Regions from separate parts of the Mesorhizobium vachelliae genome, predicted to be linked through region 3. Evidence: predicted binding sites of a transcription regulator. Region 3 holds the regulator's gene; each other region holds the start of a gene.
What was found. The regulator PhoB, encoded in region 3, activates phosphate uptake and scavenging genes when phosphate is short. The targets are predictions, from matches to a motif close to TGTCATNNANCTGTCAT.
Positions count from the first base shown of each region.

Region 1: a site for PhoB is predicted at 1,994-2,010, ahead of RFM41_RS14100 (ceramide glucosyltransferase). Genes of this name have one in related genera too.
Region 2: a site for PhoB is predicted at 1,247-1,263, ahead of phnC (phosphonate ABC transporter ATP-binding protein). Genes of this name have one in related genera too.
Region 4: a site for PhoB is predicted at 1,375-1,391, ahead of ppk2 (polyphosphate kinase 2). Genes of this name have one in related genera too.

Region 1 covers NZ_JAVIIR010000005.1:382,391-385,595, reverse strand. Annotated here, with positions in the region: gene RFM41_RS14105 (O-succinylhomoserine sulfhydrylase) at 1-594, shown strand, start outside; gene RFM41_RS14100 (ceramide glucosyltransferase) at 627-1,769, opposite strand; gene apaG (Co2+/Mg2+ efflux facilitator ApaG/CorD) at 2,113-2,505, shown strand; gene RFM41_RS14090 (Hsp33 family molecular chaperone) at 2,714-3,205, opposite strand, start outside.
Region 2 covers NZ_JAVIIR010000001.1:605,423-608,627, reverse strand. Annotated here, with positions in the region: gene phnD (phosphonate ABC transporter substrate-binding protein) at 1-166, opposite strand, end outside; gene phnC (phosphonate ABC transporter ATP-binding protein) at 308-1,165, opposite strand; gene RFM41_RS03025 (DUF1868 domain-containing protein) at 1,344-2,054, opposite strand; gene RFM41_RS03020 (GNAT family N-acetyltransferase) at 2,122-2,613, opposite strand; gene RFM41_RS03015 (DapH/DapD/GlmU-related protein) at 2,829-3,205, opposite strand, start outside.
Region 3 covers NZ_JAVIIR010000010.1:35,188-38,392, forward strand. Annotated here, with positions in the region: gene pstA (phosphate ABC transporter permease PstA) at 1-227, shown strand, start outside; gene pstB (phosphate ABC transporter ATP-binding protein PstB) at 224-1,027, shown strand; gene phoU (phosphate signaling complex protein PhoU) at 1,048-1,755, shown strand; gene phoB (phosphate regulon transcriptional regulator PhoB) at 1,772-2,461, shown strand; gene RFM41_RS20980 (ROK family protein) at 2,877-3,205, opposite strand, start outside.
Region 4 covers NZ_JAVIIR010000004.1:334,048-337,252, forward strand. Annotated here, with positions in the region: gene RFM41_RS11895 (dihydrofolate reductase family protein) at 1-169, shown strand, start outside; gene ppk2 (polyphosphate kinase 2) at 359-1,279, opposite strand; gene RFM41_RS11905 (aldo/keto reductase) at 1,542-2,585, shown strand; gene RFM41_RS11910 (glycosyl transferase family 90) at 2,593-3,205, opposite strand, start outside.

The sequences.
Region 1 (3,205 bases), on a different contig from region 3:
GGCGCCCATATCGTCGTCTATTCGGCGACCAAGCATATAGACGGCCAGGGCCGCTGCCTCGGCGGCGTCATCCTGTCCGACAAGAAGTGGATCGACGAGAACCTGCACGATTATTTCCGCCACACCGGTCCGAGCCTGTCGCCCTTCAACGCCTGGACGCTGCTGAAGGGGCTCGAGACGCTGCCGCTGCGCGTGCGCCAGCAGACCGAGAGCGCCGGCAAGATCGCCGACTTCCTGGCCGAGCGGCCGGAGATCGCGCGCATCATCTATCCGGGCCGGGCCGATCATCCGCAGGCAGATGTCGTCAAGAAGCAGATGTCGGGCGGCTCGACGCTGATCTGCCTGGACGTCAAGGGCGGCAAGCAGGCGGCCTTCGCTTTCCAGAACGCGCTCGACATCGTGCTGATCTCCAACAATCTCGGCGACGCCAAGAGCCTGATCACGCATCCGGCGACGACGACGCACAAGAACCTCAGCGACGACGCGCGGGCAGAGCTCGGCATCGGACCAGGCACTCTCAGGCTCTCGGTCGGCCTGGAAGACACCGACGATCTGCTGGAAGACATCGAACAGGCGCTGAAGGCGGCCAAGTAAGAGCTGCCGAGGCGCTGCCGCCACACCAGAACTCAGGCGAGCTCTTCCAGTTCGGTCATAGCCTTGGTGCGGATGGTCATGGCATTGCCGCGCCATTCGACGGCGCCGCCGAACCAGGCGCGCGCCCAGATGGCGGGCAGCATCGCGTCGCGCACGATCATCGCGGTGAGGCTGCGCGGCGACAGATACCAGCCCTTGGCAGAGGCCAGCAGGCACTCCGGCAGGTAGGCGATCACCAGCACGCACAAGGCCGTTGTGGGCAGGCTGACGCCGGCGCCTGCCGCGGCAATCAGCGCCAGCAGCAGCGGTATTGCGGCGCCGGTCAGGATCTCGGGCGCGAAGAACAGCGGGAAGGTCACCCGCCGCAGCCGCGCCCAGCGCGCCTGGCGCGACCAGATCTCGGCGAGCGTGCGCTGGCCAAGGGGCTGCTCGAAAGGCGAGGCGACGAGATTGACGCGCAAGCCCAGGCTGTTGACCAGCTTGGTGGCCGCCGCGTCCTCGGCGATCTCGGCGGCCAAAGCCTGGATGCCGCCATTGGCGTCCAGCATCGGCTTGTTCCACAGCATGCTCTTGCCCTGGGCAAAGCCGAGGCCGAGCGCCTCGCCGGCATATTGCCAGCGCGCCTGCAGCGTGTTGAGGAAGGCACATTCGACCTCGGCCCAAAACCCATCCGGCCGCGAGCCGATCGGCGTCGAGCAGACGAGGCCGGTGTCCGGCCGCCATGCCGCCATCAGCTGCTGGACATAGTCCCGCGGCATCAGCACGTTGGAATCGGCGAGGATCACCCAATCGTGCCTGGCCGCCTGCCAGCCCTTGACGCAATTGTTGAGCTTGGGATTGGCGCTGATGCGGTCGTCGCCGATCAGCAGCCGCGCCGGAACCTTGGGGTGGCGCGCGATCGCCGCATCGATGAGCCTCACCACCGGGTCCTCGGCATGCGCGATGCAGAAGACCAGCTCATAGCGCGGCCAGTCGAGCGAGAAGGCACGCTGCAGGGTCTCCTGTGTGAACGGCTCAACGCCGCGCGAAGGAACGATGATCGAGACCGGCTGCGCATCGGTGGGCGGCGCAATGACATGCCGCCTTCTGAGCCGCGACGCGGCGAGCAGGATGCTGGCAAGGTTGGAGAGAAGAAGGGCTGACGAAGCCAGGCCGGCTGCGATAGTCAGTTCCATCGAGATCTGGCCACTCCCGTTAGAGAGTTTCACCGTTTCACGGAAACGGCGAACCGCTCTATCTCTTTGTTTTCACGCAATTCCGGACGGAAGGCTACGGCGAAGGCGCCGAGCCCAACCGCTCACACTTTTCCTGGAATTGCTCCAGGCCGCATGCGGCCGTTTCATCAGTCGACAGAGCGCCCGAGTCGCCCGGCACGGTTTGTGCACACCAACATTGTCATGTGTCACTTAAATGACATTGTTTTTCGGCACCTGCGCTTAAAAGCTGGCAGGATGGTCGGCGCCGCGCCTCTAATGGCGAAGCGCGACGAATGTTTCGCCGCGGCAACCGGAGTGGCCCATGTATCGCGCAGTGACGCGCAACATCGAAGTGCTGGTCAGGCCCTTCTACCTGGAGGACCGATCCGATCCGTCCGAGAACCGCTATGTCTGGGGTTACCAAGTGACGATCGACAACCGCTCCGACGAATTCGTGCAGCTTCTGTCGCGCTATTGGCATATCACCGACGGCCAGGGCCGGGTCGAGGAGGTGCGCGGCGCCGGCGTCGTCGGCGATCAGCCGGAACTCAATCCCGGCGACAGCTATCAATACACCTCAGGCTGCCCGCTCTCGACGCCGTCGGGCATCATGGTCGGCCATTACACGATGCGCAACGGCCGCGGCGAGACGTTCGATATCGCCATTCCGGCTTTCTCGCTCGACATGCCGGGGACAAGGCGGACGGTGAATTAGGCGTCGGCGATTGGCGTCTTTCTCCCCGTTCTACGGGGAGAAATGCCCGGCAGGGCAATGAGGGGCGGCGCCGGGCTGCTGAGAGTTTTTCTTTGAGACTGACGACAGCGTCGCTCACGGCGAGCGCTACCATCACCAACGTTAGCGCTGCCCCTCATCCGTCACTTCGTGACACCTTCTCCCCGTAGAACGGGGAGAAGGAAGATTTTTACTTCACGAATTCGGCCGGATCGAAGTCGTATTGCGTCGAGCAGAACTCGCAGGCGACATGGATGCCGCCGTCCTCGGTGGAGTCCTTGATCTCCTGCGCCGAAAAGCCTTCGAGGATGCCGTAGATCTTCTCGCGAGAGCACGAGCACTGATCGGCGACCGGCACGCCGCGGAAAACCCGCACGCCATGCTCATGGAACAGCCGGTAGAGCAGCCGCTCGGCGCCTACCGTCGGGTCGATCAGCTCGGTCGGCTCGATCGTGCCGAGCAGCGCCAGCAGTTCCTGCCAGGAATTGTCGGCCGGATGGTCCGTCAGCTCGCGGTCGTCGCCGTCGCCGCCCGAAATATCGGGAATGCGCATGCGCTCCGGCGCCTGCGGCAGGAACTGCGCCAGGAGGCCGCCGGCGCGCCACTGCTCGCGCGCGCCGGCCGGTCCGGGCGTGACCAGCTTGGCGACCGACATCTTGATCTCGGTCGGGATCTGCTCCGA
Region 2 (3,205 bases), on a different contig from region 3:
ATTCCGACTTCAAATGGTCGGCGAGGCACTGGTAGTTGCGCAGGCGGTCGGTCTCGTTCTCGCCGCCGAGGATGCCGACGCGGAATTCCTTGATATCGGCGGCGTGCGCGGCGCTTGCCGCCATGGCGAGCAGCGAAACCGCTCCAAAAACCATCTTCCTGAACATCTTGATCTCTCTCCTGTTGTTCCGGCTGCGCGCCGGCGGCGTTCTAATTTTTCAAGTCATGCCTTTGACGCTGGCGGGCGATCCGGGTTGCTCTGCCGACATCCACGATTTGCCCGGACCGGTTGGGGCCGGGCGGCGGAGTCAGTAGCCAGGAAAGGCTGGTTCGAGCGGTCCGGCGGATGCGGTGATCTTCGGCTTGATGGTCACGCTGGTCGACGTGATGGCTTCGGAGATCTCGGCGCCGCTGGCATCGGCGCCATAGACGGTGCGGACGGCGTCGCGGTCGAGGTCTTCCGGGGCGCCGTCGAAGACGACCTTGCCGGCGGCCATGCCGATGATGCGGTTGCAATAGGCGCGCGCGGTGTCCAGCGTGTGCAGGTTGGTGACGACGGTGATGCCTTCGCGCAGGTTGATGTCGCGCAGCGAATCCATCACCACCTTGGCGTTGAGCGGGTCGAGCGAAGCGATCGGCTCGTCGGCAAGCAGCACCTTCGGCTGCTGCATCATGGCGCGGGCGATCGCAACACGTTGCTGCTGGCCGCCGGACAGCGTGCCGGCCGGCTGCAGCGCGGTGCGGGCGATGTCGAGGCGCTCGAGCGCGGCCACCGCTTCGGCGCATTCGGTGCGCGTGAACATGCCGAGCAGATTGGAAACCGTCGAGCGATGGTTGAGGCGGCCGAGCAGCACGTTGGTCAAGACGTCGAGGCGCGGCACGAGGTTGAACTGCTGGAAGATCATGGCGCAGTCGCGCTGCCAGCGGCGCAGCGTCGAGCCCTGCAGGCTGGAGACCTCGGCGCCGTCAAAAAAAATCGACCCCTGGCTGGGATCGATGAGACGGTTGATCATGCGCAGCAATGTCGACTTGCCGGCGCCGGAACGACCGATGATGCCGACCATCTGACCACGCGGGATCGAGATGTTGATGTCGTTGACAGCGGTGTTCTTGCCAAATCGTCGGGTTACGCCGCGGATTTCCAGCGTGGCCGATGATGCCGACATACCAAAGCTCCAGTCCGTTGCGGTTTTGCAGGTCTGTTAACCCTGGCTAGCGCAGGCCGATGAAGCTGAGGTGTCGGAATGATGTCAGTTTTGTTACGAGTCACAGGCCAATGATTGCAGGTTGATGTGTGTTATTGTGCCACGACCATTTCGCAATTTGAGACCGCACGCATCGGCGTCAGCCAAGCACTCGCAACTCCTCGAAATGCTTCATGTCCTTGAAGCTGCAGAAGGCCGGCGGCCTGAGCTCGATCACGGGGGCTTCCCGCTCGAGGAAGGACAGGCTCTCGTCGAACAGATCCTGCCAGGCCGCCGCCCGCTCGTCGGCGAGACGGCGGATCTGATAGGCAAAGGTGATGTGGAAGACATAGGTGTCGTGGTCTGGATGGCGGTAGCCGAACGGCACTGAAAGGGCATCGCGCCAGGCTTTCAGCACCAGGCGGTCTTCCTCGGTGGCTCCCGCGACGGTGAGGCCGGTCGGAACGATTTCGACAATTTTGACCTTGAAGGGGCCGTGTCCCTCGAAGCCTTGCAGGCGCTCGACATAGAGGCGGGTCATATCGTCGATGCTGGTGTCGAGCGGCACGTCGGCGGGCCAGTAAGGGAGGCGACGCCGGTATTCGATGATGCCCTGGAAGAGCGTCATGTGCAGGCTGGAGATCGGCGTGAAGGCGAGGCGATCGGCATCCGGCATGGCGAGCATGCGTTCGCGCGCTTCGATGATGGCAGCTTGTGAAGAAGAGCCTTCGATCAGATGGCAGACGACGGTGTTGCCCGGTTCCGGGAGGAAGTTGCCCGACGCGTCATAACGGGTACCGAGATGGACCGGCGGCTTTGGATTGGAGCCTTCGAAAAATCCGGCGAGCGAGGGTTTGATTGTGTCGAGCATGGCGATCTCCTTGCAAGAGACGCCTCCTGTCCGAGTCGTGTGTCAGCGGTGTGAAAGCTGTACATCCCTACAGCATGCGGTGCATCACGAACGCGTCGACATAGCTTAGCCGCGGATGGTCGAATGCTTGCGGAATCGTGCCGACAATGTCGAAGCCGAGCCGCTGCCACAGCTTCACCGCGCGCTCGTTGCTGCTGATGACGAAGTTGAACTGCATGGCGCGGAAGCCGAGTTCGGCGGCCCGTTGCAAGGAATGCTCGCACATCGCGGTAGCAACGCCGCGCCCGCTCGAAGTCGTTGACGTAACATAGCCGCAATTGGCGACATGCGCGCCGCCGCCGCGCTGGTTGGCGTGGAGATAATAGCAGCCAATCACGTCGCCGGCTTCCTCCGCCACGAACACGTCGTGGCCATCGGAAAACCAGTAATCCAGTGCCTGGTCGCGGTTCCAGTCTCGGGGCAGCGCATAAGTTTCACCGGCTCGCAGGACAGGTTCGAGAATGGACCAGATCGCATCTGTGTCGGCCGGTGTGGCGGGACGAATGGTCGGCACGGTCAGGGTTCTCGCGCGAGATGGAAACGGATCAGAACCAGATAGCGGCAAGGATACTGCCGAGAAAGACCAGGACCACAAAGGCGGTCACCATTCCCGGCTCCGCGGCCGCTGTCGGCGGGGCCGGCACGTCTTTTCGCAAGGGCTGCATGAACCCCTCAAACATACCTCACTTTAGCATATACGCATGTTCCTGGACACACGCGAAAACACCTACCTCTTCAGCCGCCGTATTTTTCCAGGAATGCTTCCGCCTTCAGCTCGCGGAAATCGTCGAGCGCGGCACGTAGCCTTGCATGGTCCCAGTCCCACCATGCGAGGGCCTGGTAGCGTTCGGCGGTGCGGCGGTCGAAACGCTCGCGGATCGGCTTTGCCGGCACGCCGCCGACGATGGTGTAGGGCGCGACGTCCTTCGACACCACGGCGCCCGCGCCGACGGCCGCGCCATCGCCGACGGTGACGCCGGGCAGGACGGTCGAGCCGTGGCCTAGCCAGGTGTCGTGGCCGATGGTGACGCGCCTGGCGCGGCGCTGTGCAAAGAACTCGCCCTCGTGCTCGGCGTCGTCCCAATAGTCGGAGGCGCGATAGGTGAAATGGT
Region 3 (3,205 bases):
CCGGCGAGACGGCGCCGCTTCTCTTCACCGCGCTCAACAACCAGTTCTGGTCGAGCAATCTCAATGCCCCGATGGCCAGCCTGCCGGTGACCATCTTCCAGTTCGCTCTCAGCCCTTATGAGGAATGGCAGCAGCTGGCCTGGACGGGCGCACTCATAATCACCCTGACGGTTCTCGGGCTGAGCATCTTCGCCCGCAGCCTAACCGGACGCAGAGAGGACAGATGAAACCGATGTTGTCCACCGACCTGAACGCACCCGACACGACCGTCGAGAAGGCCAAGATCGAGGTCAAGAACCTCAACTTCTACTATGGCCAGTCGAAGGCGCTGAAGGACATCAACCTGTCCCTACCCGAGCGCAGCGTGACGGCCTTCATCGGCCCGTCGGGCTGCGGGAAGTCGACGCTGCTGCGCGTTTTGAACCGCATCTACGAGCTCTATCCGAAGCAGAGCGCCGAGGGCCAGGTGCTGCTCGACGGCAAGAACATCCTCGACCGCTCGCAGGACCTCAACCTGCTCAGGACCAAGATCGGCATGGTGTTCCAGAAGCCGACGCCGTTCCCGATGTCGATCTATGAAAACATCGCCTTCGGCGTCAGGCTCTATGAGAAGATCAGCAAGGCGGAGATGGACAACCGCGTTGAGTCGGCGCTGAAGCGCGCCGCGCTCTGGAACGAGGTCAAGGACAAGCTCAACGCCAGCGGCCAGAGCCTGTCGGGCGGCCAGCAGCAGCGCCTGTGCATCGCCCGCACCGTGGCGGTGAAGCCCGAGGTCATCCTGCTCGACGAGCCGGCCTCGGCGCTGGATCCGCTGTCGACGGCCAAGATCGAGGAACTGATCGACGAATTGCAGGCCGACTACACGATCGTCATCGTCACCCACAACATGCAGCAGGCGGCGCGCGTCTCGCGGCAGACGGCATTCATGTATCTGGGCGAGCTGGTCGAGTTCGACCGGACCGAGAAGATCTTCACCTCGCCCCGCGAGAAGCGCACGCAGGACTACATCACCGGCCGCTTCGGCTGAAGACATACGAGGACATCATCATGGCCGAACATACCGTCGCCTCTTTCGACGAGGACTTGAGGCAGATTAGCCGGCTCATCAACGACATGGGCGACCTCGCCGGCTCGATGGTCGGCGCCTCGACCAGGGCGCTGCTTGAAAGCGACAATGCGCTGGCGCAGCGCGTCGTCTCCGACGATGCCATCATGGACGCGCGTCAGCGCGAGCTCGACGACCGCGCCATCACGCTGATCGCCAAGCGCCAGCCGATGGCGGACGATCTTCGAAACGTGGTCGGCTCGATCCGCATGGCGGGCGACCTCGAGCGCATCGGCGATCTCGCCAAGAACATCGCCAAGCGCGTCGGCTCGGTCGGCGTCAGCGCCGCGCCGCGCGACCTCACGCATTCGATCGATTCCATGGCGCAGCTGGTGCTGATCCAGGTCCAGGGCGTGATCCAGGAATACACAGTGGGCGACGCCACGGCGCTGGCCAAGCTTCGCAACGACGACGAGCGCATCGACGTCAAATACACCTCCGTCTTCCGCGAGCTTTTGACCTACATGATGGAGGACCCACGCAACATCACCGCTTGCACGCATCTTCTGTTCTGCGCCAAGAATCTCGAGCGCATCGGCGACCATGTGACCAACATCGCCGAGAACGCCTATTATGTGTTGACCGGCACGCAATTGCCCGCCAACCGTCCGAAGCAGGACGAGACGGCAATGTCGGCGCCGGCGGCCTGACGAGAAGGTTACCCCGATGATCGCGCCACGCATCATGGTGGTGGAGGACGAGGAGCCGCTGGGGGTGCTGCTCCGCTACAATCTCGAATCCGAAGGTTACCAGGTGGAAGTGGTGACCCGCGGCGACGAGGCCGAAATCCGCCTTCAGGAAAACGTTCCCGACCTGCTCGTGCTCGACTGGATGGTGCCTGCGGTGTCCGGCATCGAGCTCTGCCGGCGTCTCAGGATGCGGCCCGAGACCGAGCGGCTGCCGATCATCATGCTGACGGCGCGGGGAGAAGAAAGCGACCGCGTGCGCGGCCTTTCGACCGGCGCCGACGATTATCTGGTCAAGCCGTTCTCGACGCCGGAGTTCATGGCCCGCGTCAAGGCGCTGCTGCGCCGCGCCAAGCCGGAGGTGCTGTCCAGCGTGCTCAAGGTCGGCGACATCGTGCTCGACCGCGAATCGCACCGCGTCTATCGTAAGAAGAGCGAGATCAGGCTCGGCCCGACCGAGTTCCGCCTGCTCGAGTTCATGATGCGTCATCCCGGCCGCGTGTTCTCGCGCAGCCAACTGCTCGACAATGTCTGGGGCGAGACGATCTATATCGACGAGCGTACCGTGGACGTCCATGTCGGCCGCCTGCGCAAGGCGGTCAACAACGGCCGCATGCCGGACGTCATCCGCACCATCCGCGGGGCGGGGTACGCGATCCGCGAGGATTAGGGGTAGGGTGCGAAGACGCTGACCGTTCTGTGTCAGCGGATCGCATGCGTCGGCGATTAGCCGAGACGCTCATGCTTCGTCATCCACGGGCGGAGCAAGGAGCGTAGCGACGCAGCGCAGACCCGAGGATCCATTCCGTGACTTCGAGGCGCCGGGGCGGTGCAGAATTCTGCTCCGCTGCGCCTGCGATCGAGGTAACGGCATGGATTCCAGGGTCTACGCGACGGAGCTTCGCTCCTGCTCCGCCCTGGAATGACGAAGCTGCGGGGTCTTCGCTAACTTCCAGCGCCTAAAGCGCTTCGCTTCATGCGCTTAGGCTTTTGATTTTACGCATGTCTTCGTCCCGAAACCGGCTTCCACTTTCGGGAGACATGCTCTAGCAGGACATGGAAACCGACGATCACTTCAAGGCTGATCAGGCGACGTTCTTCCCCGCGCCGCTTCTCGCCTGGCCTCCCGGCGCGAAAATCTCCTGGTCGACGAAGGTCAGCGCGCGCATGGCGCAGCCTTCGCGGATCAGCGGCAATTCGTTCGGCTCGGTGTCGAAGGAGATCGATTCGGAGTGCTGGCCGCCGGCGGTCTGGGCGATCGCCTCCCTTAGCGCCGGCTCGATCAGGTCGAATGCGGCCGCGCTGACACCGACCATGGCGACCGGCGCCGGGTCGATGAGGGCGAAAAGGCTGCCGAGACCGAAGCCCAGCGCCTCGCCTGCCCGGCGATAGGCCTCTCGCTCGGGGCCGTCCT
Region 4 (3,205 bases), on a different contig from region 3:
ATATCTGCAGGAGAAGCTGATCGACGAGATGCACCTGGCGATCTCGCCAGTGCTGCTCGGCTCGGGCGAGAATCTCTTCGCCGGCCTCGACATGGTGAAGCTGGGATACCGCTGCACCGAGCAAGTGGCGACCGCCTATGCGACGCATGTGACGATCGGGCGGGCGTGACTGGCGTAATCTCCCCCCTCGTGGGGGAGATGGCCGGCAGGCCAGAGGGGGGCGCTGTCCCGCCAGCGCTTCAGTTCATAGCAGTTCTGTTTCCGCTGTTTCGGCAGGCCGCTACCTACCGATAGGCAGTGTTCCTTCTGCCCTACCGGGCATCTCCCCCACAAGGGGGGAGATCACAGCTCCACAGCCTCAATACTTCCCCGGCACGTAAAGCTCGCGCGGCAGGACCTGGCGCTCGTAGGACGGGTTGAAGACACGCTCCGGCAGCGTGATCTCCTCGTGCGGGACCTCCTCATACGGCATCTGCTGCAAGAGATGGTCGATGCAGTTCAGCCGCGCCCGCTTCTTGTCGTTGCCCTCGACGATGAACCAGGGCGCTTCCGGAATGTTGGTTCGGGCGAAGGTTTCTTCCTTGGCCTTGGTGTATTGCTCCCAGCGCACACGCGACTGCAGGTCCATGGGCGAGAGCTTCCACTGCTTCATCGGATCGTGGATGCGCATCAGGAAGCGCATCTGCTGCTCCTCGTCGGTGATCGAGAACCAGTATTTCACCAGCGTGATGCCGGAACGGACCAGCATGCGCTCGAATTCCGGCACGTCGTGGAAGAACTCCTCGACCTGGTTGTCATCGGCAAAGCCCATCACGCGCTCGACGCCGGAGCGGTTGTACCAGGAGCGGTCGAACAGCACGATCTCGCCGCCGGCGGGCAGATGCGGTACGTAGCGCTGGAAATACCATTGCGATTTCTCGCGTTCGGTCGGCGCCGGCAACGCCACGACGCGGGCGATGCGCGGATTGAGCCGCTGCGTGATGCGCTTGATGACGCCGCCCTTGCCGGCGGAGTCGCGGCCCTCGAAGACCACCACCAGCTTCTTCTTGTGGTAGGCGACCCATGACTGCAGCTTGATCAGCTCGGACTGCAGCCGGAGCAGCTCGCGGAAATAGGTCATCCGCTCGATGGAAGGCGGATGCGACTTCTTGTAGATCTTGGCGATCTCGAGCGAGAGCGCCGGTTCGGAAATCTCCAGCTCATAGTCCTCGTCGAGCGTGTCCTCGAGTTCGGCTTCGAGCCAGTCCTTCGCCCCGGAATTCGGTTTCAGTTCATTCATCGCGCAACTCCGTCTGCCTGTCAGCCATCATCGCTTCGGAATCCGCGCCGGCTCCGGACGGACGTTCCTTGAGCCGACTGAGATACAGAGGCGCAATGACGGTTTTATTGCAATCGACCGGCAGCGAGGATCGGTATAGAAGATATGTGATCGACCCGTATCGATAGCGGGGCGACAAGCGGCGGGAATTGTCCTACAAATCCCCTCGCCTCTTTCGGGCGCTCGCCACGGCGCTTCTTCAAACAAAATTGCGAGGACCGACATGGAATACCGCACGCTGGGCCGATCCGGCTTGAAAGTCTCGACATTGACGCTTGGCACCATGACCTTCGGCGGCGCCGGTCCCTTCGCCGCCGTCGGCAATTCCGATCTCGCAGAGGCCAGCCGCATCATCGACACCTGCATCGATGCCGGCATCAACCTCATCGACACGGCAAACGTCTATTCCAACGGGTTGTCGGAAGAGATCATCGGCAAGGCGCTTGGCGGCAAGCGCAAGAACGACGTGCTGATCGCCTCGAAAGCGCGCATGCGCATCGGCACTGGTCCCAATGACGAAGGCCTGTCGCGCCACCATCTGATCCGCGAATGTGAAAAGAGCCTGAAGCGGCTCAAGACCGATGTCATCGACATCTATTTCGTCCATCAATGGGACGGGCTCACCCCGGTCGAGGAAACGATCGCGGCGCTCGACACCTTGGTCAACCAGGGCAAGATCCGCTACATCGGCTGCTCCAATTACTCGGGCTGGCAGGTGATGAAGGCGCTTGCGGTCAGCGACAGCCGCCATCAGGCCCGTTTCGTCACCCAGCAGATCCACTACACGCTGGAAGCGCGCGAAGCCGAATATGAATTGCTGCCGATCTCGGTCGACCAGGGTCTCGGCGTGCTGGTCTGGAGCCCGCTGGCGGGCGGGCTGCTTTCTGGAAAATACCATCGCGACAGCCCAACGGCGCGCCAGCTCGGCGGCTGGACGGAGCCGCCGATCCGCGATGAGGATCGTCTGTGGCGCATCGTCGACGTGCTCTCCGACATCGGCAAGGCGCGCGGCGTCTCAGGCGCTCAGGTGGCGCTTGCCTGGCTGCTCGGCCGCCCGGCCGTAAGCTCACTGGTGATCGGCGCCCGCAACGAGGCGCAGCTCAAGGACAATCTCGCCGCGGCCAGCCTTTCGCTTTCGGAGGAAGAACGGCAGCGGCTTGACGTGGTCAGCCGGCCGCCGGTGCTTTATCCCTACTGGCACCAGCAGTTCACGGCCAGGGACCGGTTCGGGCCGGCCGACAAGGTGCTCGACCGCAGCGCTATCTAACCCGTGGTCAGCCGGCGATAAAGCGCCAGACTTCCGCGTCGGGCTTTATCTGCCCGCTCAGCACGAAATATTTATAGAGGACGAGCAGCGAGATCGCCTGCTCGTCCCGCTCATTGCCGAATTCGCGACAATAGGCGTTGGCGGCGGCGGTTATCCGCTCCGCATCGGCGGGATGTTTTTCGAAATAGGCCACCTTGTCGACCAGGTCGGAGAAATCCTGCCGCAGCGGCACATAGTGGACGTTGGGCTCGACCCGGGCTTCCGCAAACCAGGTTTCATAGGTCGGCTCAGGCATCAGGCAGAGAGAATTGGAGCTCATGATCCATTTCAGGTTCGTCGCGACGTCATTGCCTTCGAGCGAGACGATGTAGCGATAGCGCCGCTGCTGCTCGATGTTCAGGAACGGCTTGCGGTATCCGTCCGGCGCGTCGGCCCTGTGGGAACCCGCATCGCAAATGGGCAGATCGGCGGCCTTTTCCACGAAGCGGGTGCGGAGAGGGTTGTTGAGATGGCCGCGCCAGACCACCATCGGGCGCTTGTCGGCGAAAGACAGCTTGTCGGGCGGCATGTAGAAGTGACGGAACTTGTTCAGCTTCATCAGCACGCCGTTCGCATTGTCG